Regions from separate parts of the Bacillus sp. CGMCC 1.16607 genome, predicted to be linked through region 1. Evidence: riboswitches for the same ligand, from Rfam matches in the RefSeq annotation. Region 1 holds a riboswitch; each other region holds the start of a gene.
The links. A riboswitch is a leader RNA that binds a small molecule or an ion and turns the genes downstream of it on or off. The one in region 1 is predicted to bind S-adenosylmethionine.
Positions count from the first base shown of each region.

Region 1 (3,247 bases):
GATCCCTACATTAGAATCTAATTTCGCAAAAGAAACGAAAGTAAACGGTGAAAAAGTAAAAGCTACTACTTTGTTTTCAGTTATCCTTTCCTCTTCATTATTATTCATGCTTGTAACCGTTGATTTCGTCCTACCTTTAACAAATGGAATTGAAAATGTGCTTATTAGTGTGTATGCGATCGACACTTTTCAGGCGGCTGACTTGGGAGTTGGAATTTTGTACAGTGTACTTGGCACGGGGTTCATCGTTAGTCCAATAATAACGAAATGGATAAAGGGTCATTACCTGTTATTCGCTTTTATCTGTATGATGGTGGAAGGTTTAATTTTGTTCATCGTCAGTCAATCTCAATCTTTTGCTCTTGTTGTTTTGTTATTTGGAATTTTAACCATCTTTGGTGGTGTTAGCAATACGCTAATTGATACTGTCGTAATGGAAACAGTTCCGTTAAAATTACAAGGAATGTATTTTGGTTTATCTGCGACACTGGCGAATACTTTATTAGGACTTTCAATGTTTTTAACCGGAGTATTACTCGAGGTCTTCGATCCAAGAACTATGGGTGTTATTAATGGTTCATTATATTTCCTCTTCGGTTTGATTTTTCTTTTATGGTCATTACGTGTAAATGTAATAAAGGAACATAAGAAGATCCTTCAAAAAGTTCCGAATTTGAATCCTTAAAAACGTAAGATGGTCCTCTTAGGAGAGAACCATCTTACGTTTTATTTTGTTCTTGTTCCATCTGCAGCATTTCCTCTTCTTCCTCTACTGCTATTCTCGTAATTTTGTCTTGAAGAATGGTAAAAGCTTGATCAAGATGTTCTCTAGAAGGAAATTTAGGCTCATTCTTCACATAGTAGCCCCCTATATTTCTTATTTCAAACAAGATGCCTATCACTAGCATCCCTCAGGACATTAGAAAATATCCCCAAAAAATCATGCTTGGATGATGACTCTTGTACCATTCGGAACATAACCAGCCAATTCTAATACATCTTTATTTTGCATGCGAATACAGCCATGAGACACAGCCTTACCTATCGAAGATGGATTATTCGTTCCATGAATACCATAGCCTCGTCTTGAAAGGGACAACCATAGAACTCCGAACGGTCCGCCTGGATTCGGCTCGCGATTAACGATTACATAATCACCTAACGGAGTCTTAGTAAGTATTTTTCCAACGGCAATTGGATACGTTTTAAAGATTTGCCCGTGATGAAATAATGTTAGTCTTCTTTGTCCTAAAGAAACTTGAATATGATAAGGAATCGTATTTGGATCAGGCAAACCGGGTATTTGAATTTTTTGACCGACAAATAAATGATTTGGATTGATTCCTGGATTTGCAGCCAATAATTTTTGTAATGAGATTCGATAATTAGAGGCAATTAAAGCCAAATACTCACCTAGCTTAACCGTATGGAGCATTTGTCCACCACACCTTTTTTCTTTTACAATATGCAAGGGGAGTGCTGCCAGTGCCTATTTAGTTAACTTCCTCTAAATTTTTGATATTCCTCTTCCAATTCAGCTAAAGATAGTTCGAAAAGCTGTAAATTTCTACTTTTGAAAATTCCCATTTCCAATAGTTCATTTATAAGAAACTCTTTCTTCGTTTCCTCTTCTGTTTCGCGAAAAATATTCATAACCACGCCTCCGATCTAATCATAAAATAAAAAACCCCTTCTTATCGCTTTTACAATAGCAAGAAGGGGTTATTTATGTTCTTCGACCGCACCTCTTATCTATCAAGCAAATAACACTTGTTGGAATTGGCACAGTGCACTAAGTAGTGCCTGTTGCCGAGGTATCTTAGGGCCAATTCCCTCCACCTCTCTGGATAAGAAATATTTAATTGGAATTTACTATAATGGTTTTCCATTGTGATGTCAAATATTAATGTACCAAAAAAATATTTACTTAATTTAAATTTTCCCGATATAACATTATTACTATAAAAATAGGGACTAATATTCAACAATGTGGAATATATCACATGTATGTGAAGTAGTTCACATAACGTTCAAATACGCTTTCAAAATGCGTGATGGCAGTCACGTTAATCATTCATGACAGAGAATACAATTAACTTGTAATCACATATTAAAATAATTTTTTATTAGGAGGAAATAACATGAAGGTTCATCAAAAATTATGGAAATATTCTCTAACTACTGCCTCTATGATTCTATTACTAACAGCATGCAATACTGATACCACATCTGTAAAACCACAACAAGAAAAAAAAGCTGAAACGACTGCTTCAACTCCAAACCTCATTGAAACACATAAAGATTTAAATCAACCACCTGTTCCGTTAAAGCTTGAACGTATTGGTAAAAATGAAGTGAATGTGGAAATGACCGCTCAGATTACAGATATTGAGATTAGTGAAGGAAATGTGTATAAAGCCTGGACATTCAATGGGCAAGCGCCTGGTCCTGTCGTTGTCGTTAACGAAGGAGATACCATTAACTTTAAATTAAAGAATATGGACCCTTCGATTCCACACAGTATGGATTTCCATGCTGTACACGCAGCACCGTCTAAAGACTTCATTGATGTTATGCCTAATGAAAGCGGTTCGTTTACTTACCCTGCCAATAAACCTGGGGTGTTTATGTACCATTGTGGAACAAAGCCAGTTCTTTCACATATTGCGAACGGTATGCACGGAGTCATTATTGTTAAGCCTAAAGATGGTTATCCAAATGATGGCCAAATAGACCGTGAATTCGTTATCGTTCAAAATGAATGGTATAAATACAATGATCTTGAAGATTTTAAAAATGGAGTCCCTACAAATGTCGTTTTTTCAACAAAAGCACTTAAAGAAGGTCAATTAAATACTAATGGGACAACAACTAGTTTAGTAGACACTCCTCTTATTGCTAAAGTGGGAGATCGCGTTCGATTTTATGTCAACAATGTTGGACCAAATGAAGTAAGCAGTTTCCACGTGGTAGGGACCATTTTCGATGATGTATATATAGATGGAAATCCATTTAATCACATGAAAGGCATGCAAACTGTCATGTTACCTGCTAGTGGTGGTGCTGTCGTCGAATTCACTGTCACAAAAGAAGGAAACTATCCGATCGTTACTCACCAATTTAACCATGCAACAAAAGGTGCCGTTGGTATCTTGAAAGTAACAAAGGATGGGAAAGACGATGGTAGTGTAGCAAGTGGGCATTAAACATTATTAATCTTTTGATAGTAGCGACCTGTAATTCCAGG
Region 1 covers NZ_JBHUJX010000012.1:162,047-165,293, reverse strand. Annotated here, with positions in the region: gene ACFSO7_RS08025 (MFS transporter) at 1-685, shown strand, start outside; gene ACFSO7_RS08020 (hypothetical protein) at 720-857, opposite strand; gene ACFSO7_RS08015 (L,D-transpeptidase family protein) at 941-1,435, opposite strand; gene fbpA (Fur-regulated basic protein FbpA) at 1,498-1,653, opposite strand; SAM riboswitch class I at 1,746-1,854, opposite strand; gene ACFSO7_RS08005 (multicopper oxidase domain-containing protein) at 2,142-3,206, shown strand.

Region 2 (3,247 bases), on a different contig from region 1:
AGTCATAAGCTGTTCCTATACAATTCGCATGAAAACTATGATTTACATATCTGCCAAGATCCCAGCAAAGAATATATTGACCATTTTTATTACGGAAAGAATATTTATTGATAAATCTCCGTCTATGTTTATCCAATTTAGCAACAAACTCTGGTTCTAGTATTTGGTCCATCTCATCCAAAGCCCATGTAATGGTTCCTTTGGGAATAAATGTAGTTGCTATCACTCCAAATCCTATTTGATCATTGATATAATGTAACTTCGTATAAGGAAACATCATATGCGTTGTGCTCCTTTTTTGTTGATTTTTTATCTTATATACTATGCTGTCGGGACAAGTTTGTTGATGAAAGATTCGGTGACTATGTATGAAGGGGCAGGTACCATAATCGAACAGCGCTTGACACTGTTCGATTATTTATTAGCTTAGTTCAATCAATCTCTTCTTAACCAAGTTTATCAATGGTTGTCTAGCATATTCACCTTTACTTTATCCTTCATTTACGAATTCAGGCTGAACTACATTTGCATATAAGGTATGATTAAATACCTTTACTTCATATTTTTTAAAGTGGATAAGACTCTCGTATTCTTTCAGACTTCCCTTATATAAAATATAGCTTTTCTTAGAGCTAGATTGATATCCTGTTGTAAGGATTGTTCCATATTTAGCAAGTTGTGAATATAATTCTTCCGATCTAGCCTGACTTTTATCATAAAATAATAAGTAGATCTTTTGCCCATCACTTTGTTTCTCGCAAGATGTGTTGACTGTATTAATGTTTACCTCACGATTGATGGGTTTGGTTAAATATATCGATAATAAATCTTCGATGACTGCGCTAGAAGTCGCTTCTGCTCCAGCACCTGCTCCTTGTAAAGTCAAATAGCCAAGAATGTCAGTTTTTAGTCGAATAGCATTATCGACATTTTCGACTCCGTATAAAGGATGATCCGAATCAACAAAAACCGGCTTAATCTCGACATGTAAATCACTGTTTATAAGAACGAGATGTTTTACACGGAGTCCAAGCTGAGATGCCAATTGTATTTCATCTATTGTGATATTTGTAATACCTTCGACATTCACTTGCTTCCAATCAGGTTGACGGCCAAATATCCAATCGCATAACACCATTGCTTTAAAAAAAGCATCAATCCCTTCAATATCATTCGTTGGATCTGATTCTGCATATCCTTTTTGTTGAGCAAGTTCTAGGGCTTTCTCGAAGGAAGCTCCCGCTGTTCGCATATTGGATAAGATAAAGTTGGAGGTCCCATTAAGAATTCCTTCCACATTCTCAATTTGATTGCCTACTAGTAATTCCTTTATCGTTCTTAAAATAGGAATTCCTCCGGCTACGCTTGCTTCATACACAAAACGTACATGGTGAGCCGAAGCAAGATCCCTTAGTTCTTTTCCATGTTTGGCTATCAAGTCTTTATTGGCGGAAACTACATGGCAGCCAGATTGTAAAGCTCGCTTTATATAACTAAATGCTGGTTCGATGCCTCCCATTACCTCAATCACAACATCAGGAGCTTCGTTGAGAAATAAGTACTCAAAGCAAGTGGTAATTAACGTCTGCTTATCAATCTCACGAGGTTTTTCTTCATCCTTTATCAAAATCCCTGTAATTTCAAATGTTTTTCCAATTAATGAAGCGAATTTCTCCTCACGTTCTGTTAGTGCTGTATAAGTTCCAAAACCAACAGTCCCCAGACCCAATAAAGCCACTTTAATTTTTTTCATTGTTTACTCCTCTCGAATCTAAAGATTTAGGCTTATCGTGAAGAAAATAAAAACCCCTCCATCACGAGATAGAGAGGTTAAAAAAATTCCGATCTCTTATCTCTCAAAGTTAAAAAACTTTGAAGGATTTAGCACCTTTTCAAACGATATGTTTGAAGGTTGCCGGGCTTCGCAGGGCCTTTCCCTCCGCCACTCTTGATAAGACTATTCAAATTAATACAAATATTAACAGGAAAAAATTACATGGTCAATACTTTTATTACGACACATATTGCATGGGAGCAAATGAACAGTTTCAAAATACTAAGACTAACTTTTTCCTCTAGTACATTGTCTACCTTATTCGTTTATAAAGATTGACGATTTTTGCTATTTTCATATTCAGATATAATGATTAATTTCACCATAATCTCTTCTTCAAATCTTTCTATTAATTCATGAAAATTATTTTCATGAAAAACGATTTCCCCAGTACTTTCTGTCTTGACTAACATTACCCAATTTTTGGCTAAAACGTGATAAAGTGTGTTTAGTTGTTTCTTAGATAATTTCAGGTTGTCAATTTTTCCAGGGACGAAGGAAAAGTCAATTTCGGGTACAAATTCAAATTTCTCTTTTAGCCATGTTTGAATCCCGCCAAGTGTATTGAATTTCATTTTATAGCCGGTTTTTATGGCTTCTACTATGTCTTCGTTATGAGTTTCCGCATACGAAAAAAATGTGTCATAACTGTAATATGGCTCCTCAGCTACTTTAAAGGGAGAGATGTCTTCATTAACTTTACTGGAAAGTATTAGATCATCGGAAATACCAAACCTTCGTGCACGTTCCAATAAAATAGCAGTATGTTGGGAGAGTTTAGCTTTTCTACTCATGAATAGACCTTCTTTCATTTGAAATATGTTTCTCTTAATATAAAGCTACTATAAAACTTCTAATTAACGAAACTTTAAAGGGAGCTATGCCGTATATGCTTGTTTCATCCCGTTGGGAGTGCAACCCAATGCCCTTGAGTTATTTCAACAAGCACTGAATTACGTAACTGATATGGATCGTCGTCCGTCTGTTCGTCCATTAATACTCTTTTCTTTTTTGATTCAATTTTAGGATCAGGAACAGGAATAGCAGAAAGCAATGACTTCGTATATTCATGTTGCGGATTTGTATAGAGTTCTTCGCTTTCAGCGAGCTCCACAATTTTACCTGCGTACATCACAGCAACCCGATCACTAATGTGTTTCACCATTGAAAGGTCATGAGCAATGAATAAATAGGTTAATCCAAGTCGCTGCTGAAGTTCTTCTAGTAATTGTACAACTTGTGATTGAATCGATACATCTAGAGCGGAAAGCGGTTCATCACATACGATAAACGTTGGTTCAACTGCTAGTGCCCGGGCAATGCCAATCCGTTGACGCTGGCCGCCGGAGAACTCATGTGGAAAGCGCATAGAAAACTTAGGGTCCAGTCCAACCATTTCGAGTAGTTCCTCAA
Region 2 covers NZ_JBHUJX010000019.1:19,696-22,942, reverse strand. Annotated here, with positions in the region: gene ACFSO7_RS12530 (SET domain-containing protein) at 1-280, opposite strand, end outside; gene ACFSO7_RS12525 (homoserine dehydrogenase) at 491-1,753, opposite strand; SAM riboswitch class I at 1,847-1,958, opposite strand; gene ACFSO7_RS12520 (hypothetical protein) at 2,101-2,628, opposite strand; gene ACFSO7_RS12515 (ABC transporter ATP-binding protein) at 2,733-3,247, opposite strand, start outside.
Region 2: linked by a shared signal. The riboswitch ahead of ACFSO7_RS12525 (homoserine dehydrogenase) and the one ahead of fbpA (Fur-regulated basic protein FbpA) in region 1 are both predicted to bind S-adenosylmethionine.

Region 3 (3,247 bases), on a different contig from region 1:
TCATATTGTGAAAAAGCTTCAAGAGGCTGCTGCCAATCCAAAAAATCATAAGTATTCACCTTTCCAAGGGTATAAATACTTGAAGCAAGCGGCTGCCAATTTTTATGAACGAGAATATGGTGTCCAGTTGAATCCAGACGAAGAGGTGGCTATTTTGTTCGGAGGGAAGGCAGGGCTTGTAGAAATTCCACAATGCCTATTAAATCCTGGAGACACCATACTAGTCCCTGATCCCGGTTATCCCGATTATTTATCAGGTGTAGCCCTTGCAAAGGCAAATATGGCTATTATGCCTTTACTTGAAGAAAATCATTTCCTACCAAATTATGAAAATATCGATCCTGCCATTCTAGAGAAGTCAAAACTTATGTTTATTAATTATCCAAATAACCCGACAGGTGCAACTGCAACACCTGAATTTTTTTCGAAAACAGTAGAGCTGGCAAAGAAGAACAATATTTGTGTTGTTCACGATTTTGCCTATGGAGCCATTGGGTTTGATGGTAAAAAGCCTCTTAGCTTCTTACAAACGGAAGGTGCAAAAGATATTGGGATTGAGATTTATACATTATCAAAAACATATAATATGGCTGGCTGGCGGGTTGGATTTGCTGTCGGAAATCGAAGTGTAATTTCAACGATTGAACTTATGCAGGATCACTTATATGTGAGTATTTTTGGCGCGGTTCAAGAAGCTGCAGCAGAGGCGTTAAACGCTTCACAACAATGTGTAGAAGAACTAAACGATCTTTATGAATCACGAAGAAATGTACTGATAGAGGGATTGAAGTCCATCGGATGGAATGTAACAGCCCCAAAGGGTTCCTTTTTTGCTTGGTTAAAGGTCCCAGAAGGATTTACCTCAGAAGAATTTGCCGACTATTTATTAGAGAAGGTGCAAATTGCTGTCGCACCTGGACTTGGATTTGGGAGTTATGGGGAAGGTTATGTTCGCGTTGGCTTATTAACCTCGGAAGAAAGGATGCACGAAGCAGTTAGAAGAATCCAATCTTTGAAAATATTCTAAAAAATATGTTGACAACTTAAAAAAATCCTGTCATAATCCATATTAATTTGAGAAAACAATATCATTAACTTTAAAATAGAATAAACGATTTTCTTATCAAGAGCAGGCGGAGGGACTAGCCCAATGAAGCCCGGCAACCGATTTTATGAATAATTCATAAAGCACGGTGCTAATTCTTGCAGCATAAAGCTGATAGATAAGAGGACGTTAGTTTGTCACGCTAACCTCTTCTTATTTGAAGAGGTTTTTTTATTGCTTTAGGGAAGGAAGTATCCATCATGAATGATTTAATAGCAACGTATTTGATAAAAGAAATAAATGGAAGCCCGTTAAAAAAAGCTGAAGAAATAGCTTTAGGTTTAACCATCGGTTCTTGGACAGACCTGCCTGAACTTGAACAAAATCAACTGAAAAAGCATAAAGGTAAAGTTGTTTCGATTGAAGAGATAACTGATAAGGAAGGCGAAGCCATTATAAAAATTGCCTATCCGCTTCTAAACTTTTCAGCGGATATACCGGCGATATTAACAACCGTATTTGGAAAGCTTTCGCTTGATGGTAAAGTCAAACTTATCGATTTAACTTTCCCTGAACAGTTAAAAAAAGCTTTTCCGGGTCCTAGATACGGAATAGAAGGCATTAGAAAATTGCTCAATGTCTACAATCGTCCTCTACTCATGAGTATTTTCAAAGGCGTAATCGGTAGAGATCTTGATTTTTTATCTAAACAACTAATGGCACAAAGCTTTGGTGGAATTGACATCGTCAAGGATGATGAAATTCTCTTTGAAAACGAACTTACCCCATTTGAAAAACGAATTGTTGCTGGTAAGAAAATATTAAAAACAACTCTTGAAGAAACGGGCAATCGAACCTTGTATGCTGTTAATTTAACAGGAAGATCATCTAGTCTAAGAGATAAAGCAAGAAAAGCGGCTGAATTAGGAGCAGATGTATTATTATTTAATGTATTTTCATACGGATTAGATAGTTTACAAGAATTACGTGAAGATCAAGAAATTGGATTACCGATAATGGCTCACCCTGCTGTTAGTGGATCTTTTCTTTCTTCAAGTCATTACGGATTCTCACATGCTTTGATTTTAGGAAAATTACTGCGATATGCTGGAGCAGATTTCTCCTTATTCCCTTCACCATATGGATCGGTTGCACTTGAGAAAGTGAAAACATTGGCAATCAAACAAGAGCTTTTGAAAGAAGATGAATTCTTTTTAAAGACATTCCCTGTTCCATCGGCAGGAATTCATCCAGGACTCGTTCCGTTATTAATCAATGATTTCGGTACTGACTCTATTATCAATGCTGGTGGTGGTGTACATGGACACCCAGGAGGGGCATCATCAGGGGGAAAAGCTTTTCGACAAGCAATTGATATCCACTTATTAGGAAAAACTCTACAAGAAGGCGCATCATACTATCCAGAATTAAAGGTAGCCCTAGAGCTTTGGGGACCTAAGGAGGTAAGAGCCTAATGATAAAACCAGTCATTTATTGTGATTTTGATGGCACCATCACAGAGAAGGATAATATTATTGCCATCATGAATGAGTTTGCACCACCTGAATGGGAGCCAATTAAAAACGATATTTTGTCTCAAAAAATTAGTATCGAAGAAGGCGTTGGTAAAATGTTTGCTTTATTACCAAGTACCTTAAAGGATGAAATTGTTCAGTTTTCGTTGAAACACGCTGTCATCCGCGAAGGCTTCAACGAATTACTGCAGTTGACTAAGGGAGAAAATATTCCTTTCTATGTCGTTAGTGGGGGGATTGATTTCTTCGTACACCCTATTTTGGAACAAGTAGGATTCATTGGAAATATTTATTGTAACAGTGCTGATTTTTCTAAGCAAAACATTCAAATCCGATGGCCAAATCCTTGTGACCAAAATTGTCAAAACGGCTGTGGTTGTTGTAAACCAAGCATTATCCGGAAATTAAAAAGCGAAAATGAATTTACGATTGTTATTGGCGATTCGATTACAGATTTAGAAGCAGCTAAGCAGGCAGACTTTGTTTTCGCGAGAGATTTTTTAGCAGAAAAATGTGAGCAGCTAAAAATAAAGCATAAGAAATTTAACACTTTTTATGACTGCTTCGATTCAATAAAGGAATTGACAAGGGGGGAATTAGCCAATGTTACATGAGAAATGGAATGAGTTAGCAGATGTTAAAGATGAGCTTGCAGCAAGGGATTGGT
Region 3 covers NZ_JBHUJX010000008.1:396,796-400,042, forward strand. Annotated here, with positions in the region: gene ACFSO7_RS04795 (pyridoxal phosphate-dependent aminotransferase) at 1-1,027, shown strand, start outside; SAM riboswitch class I at 1,118-1,230, shown strand; gene mtnW (2,3-diketo-5-methylthiopentyl-1-phosphate enolase) at 1,306-2,520, shown strand; gene ACFSO7_RS04805 (2-hydroxy-3-keto-5-methylthiopentenyl-1-phosphate phosphatase) at 2,520-3,194, shown strand; gene ACFSO7_RS04810 (methylthioribulose 1-phosphate dehydratase) at 3,184-3,247, shown strand, end outside.
Region 3: linked by a shared signal. The riboswitch ahead of mtnW (2,3-diketo-5-methylthiopentyl-1-phosphate enolase) and the one ahead of fbpA (Fur-regulated basic protein FbpA) in region 1 are both predicted to bind S-adenosylmethionine.

Region 4 (3,247 bases), on a different contig from region 1:
CTCCTCAATTTTTGGACTTAGGATCAAGCGCATCTTGAAGTCCATCTCCAAATGCGTTAAAAGCAAACATGGTCAATGAAATCATGAGTCCAGGAAAAAACAATCTCCACCACTGCCCACTTAAAATAACTCCTAGAGAATCATTTGCCATTGTCCCCCAGCTTGCTGTTGGTGCTTGAACGCCTAATCCAAGAAAGCTAAGAAAGGATTCAGCAAAAATAGCCTGTGGAATGGTAAAGGTAAGATTCACAATGATAATTCCCAACATATTAGGTAGTAAATGCCTGAAAATGATTTTTAAATGTGGAGTTCCAAGCTTTTCAGCAGCAAGGACATATTCCAGCTGTTTAAGTTGAAGTACCTGACCACGAACAATTCTAGCCATGCCGACCCAGCCAGTAATGGAAAGGGCAATGATCATGGTCATTAGTCCAGGCTTTAAAATAACCATTAACAGGATCACAATGAGTAAATACGGTATGCCATATAGAACCTCTACTAATCTCATTAATACTTGATCAATGCGATTACCTATTTTCCCCTTACCTGACATATAGCCAGATACTCCTCCGATAAAGACACCAATAATTAAATCTATTAAAGCAGCGGCAAATCCAATAAGTAATGAAATTCTTGCTCCAGCCCATGTTCTAGACCAAACATCACGCCCTAAATCATCTGTTCCAAACCAATGATCACGGGATAATGGAAGATTCCCCTCTAGTAATGATTGTTTACTAGGACTGTGCTGAACCATATAGGGTCCGATAACGGAAAGAAGAATGATCATTACTAATAAAGTAAATCCAAGCATTGCAAGCTTGTTACGAATCATTTTTGTTACTACTTCATGCCAAAAGCTTTTTTGTGGTTTGGCAATTAGAACTTGCTTTACATGATCTCTGTCTACTGGTCGAAAAAGATCGTCCAAATCAGTTGAATAGTTTCCCACGCTTATTCACCTCCACTAGATAATTTAATACGCGGATCTATTAATCTGTAACAAATATCAATAACAAACAAGGTCACGATTAAAATCACGCTATAGAAAATTGTTGTTCCTAAAATCACGGGATAATCACGGTTAAAAATACTATCTACAAAGTATTTTCCGATCCCTGGAATAGCAAAAATCTTTTCAACAACAAAGGTCCCTGTAATAACTGCAGCGAATAGCGGACCTATAAACGAAACGACCGGAATAAGAGCATTGCGAATCCCGTGTTTCCAAACAATTTCAAAAGTTGTCAAGCCCTTTGCTTCAGCCGTCTTAATATAATTTTGATTTAAGACTTCTAACATGCTGGTTCTTACAAAACGAGCGATAATGGCTAAAGGTCCGACTGCTAAAGCAAGAGTTGGCAATAAGGTATGTTTCCATGTTCCCCAAGAAGCAACTGGCAGAAGTCCCCATTCGACTGCAACATATTTAATAAGTAAGGGAGCGAAAATAAAGCTTGGAACAGAAATTCCAATAATAGCTATAAACATTGATTGATAATCTAACAATCTATTATGATGAAGGGCTGCCATGACACCTAGACCAATACCAAAAATAATAGCCAAGATAAGAGATTGAATTCCCAATATTGCCGAAGGAGCGAATCCTTCCAAAATTAGCGTATTTACATCTCTTGTTTTTGATTGAATCGAAGGACCTAAATCTAACTGGACTAAATTTTTCAAATAAAGTATGTATTGGATCGGTAAAGGTTCATCTAAGTTGTATTTTGCTCGCATGTTTTTTAATGTTTCTTCTGGCAATGCTTTGGCATCTGTTGCGAACGGATCGCCTGGAATGTAATGCATAATAAAAAATGTAAGTGTAACAATAATCCACAGGGTAACGATCATTGCCATTAAACGTTTAAATATAAACATCATTTTCAATCAACCCCTTACAAATAATTAGTTTTCCTATAAGAATACTATGAATTATAGTTTGAAAAAGCCCTAAATTAATTTCCACTTATCCCCAACTCACAACTTGATCAATTAAGTTGGTTCGAGCCAAAATGAAACCTTTTCCACTTCATGATCACTCCTTATACAATTGAAAAAGCCCCTCACCATAAATAAGATGAGGAGCTTCTAGCGAACAAATACTCATCTTATCTTTCAGGTTATTTCTTCCTGATGGAATTGGCACAGTATTCTTTTCAAGAACCCGCTGCCGAGGTTTCATAGGGCCAGACCCTCCACCTCTCTGGATAAGAAAATTATTAAATTTTTAAATAATAATATAATTATTCTAAAATAACAAATTACCTAAATTTATTTTCAAAACAGAAAATCCTCTTCTTGAAGAAAGAAGAGGATTGAATAATAAATCGTCTCTTCTTATCTTTCAGGTCTTGTCACCTGATGGATTTGGCACAGTATTTTCTAAGGAGAATCTGCTGCCGAGGTTTCGCAGGGCCATGTCCCTCCACCTCTCTGGATAAGAATTAAATTATTTAACTATTTAACAAAACTAAGGATAATACGTTTCTCTTACATAGTCAACCATTTTATTATTATTTTCTCAAAAAAGTTTCATTGTTAATGATAAGGGAAAGGTTCTTATACCGATATTTTTTATTACCGGGCTTTTACATTATAGGTGAAAGAATCGAAAATTAATCTATGAATCATTCAGACTAATAATACGTTTTTATAAATGAAATCATATCACGGTTTATCTTCTTTAGCATTTCTTCGGAAGCGAAATGGCCCATATCGTAGAAATGGCTAGCAGTAATATTAGGAATGATCTTTTTAGCTGTTTCTATCATTCTTTCACCTGGAAAGAAAATATCCTTTTTCCCACCAATAATCATTGTCGGAGCTGAATATTTATTGAGCTCGCTTGCTGTTGTCAGCTTTGGCATTTCCTGTTCTAATTTGGTACTTCGGAATATCTCCATAATAATGTCAGCATCCATATCCTTCATGCAATAATCTGACATTGCATCTGCTATTTTTTTCATATACTTTTTATTTCCCGTCATTTTTAAGCTTAGAAGTGGAATTAATATTTTTCTGATCATTTCTATCTTTGACCCTAGTAAAATTCCAGCCGGGGCATATAGAATTGAACAAGCTATTCTTTCGGGAAAATAGGTAGCAAGGCGTAAGATAATTCCCCCACCATAGGATGGACCCGCAAATGCAGCCTTTTCAATTTGAAAATGATCCATTAAATCAAGGATCCACAAAGCAAAACTATTATCTTTTGCAGATATTCTTGTTTCTGAACTGTATCCTG
Region 4 covers NZ_JBHUJX010000018.1:33,622-36,868, forward strand. Annotated here, with positions in the region: gene ACFSO7_RS10360 (ABC transporter permease) at 5-952, opposite strand; gene ACFSO7_RS10365 (ABC transporter permease) at 955-1,881, opposite strand; SAM riboswitch class I at 2,109-2,217, opposite strand; SAM riboswitch class I at 2,338-2,447, opposite strand; gene ACFSO7_RS10370 (alpha/beta fold hydrolase) at 2,640-3,247, opposite strand, start outside.
Region 4: linked by a shared signal. The riboswitch ahead of ACFSO7_RS10365 (ABC transporter permease) and the one ahead of fbpA (Fur-regulated basic protein FbpA) in region 1 are both predicted to bind S-adenosylmethionine.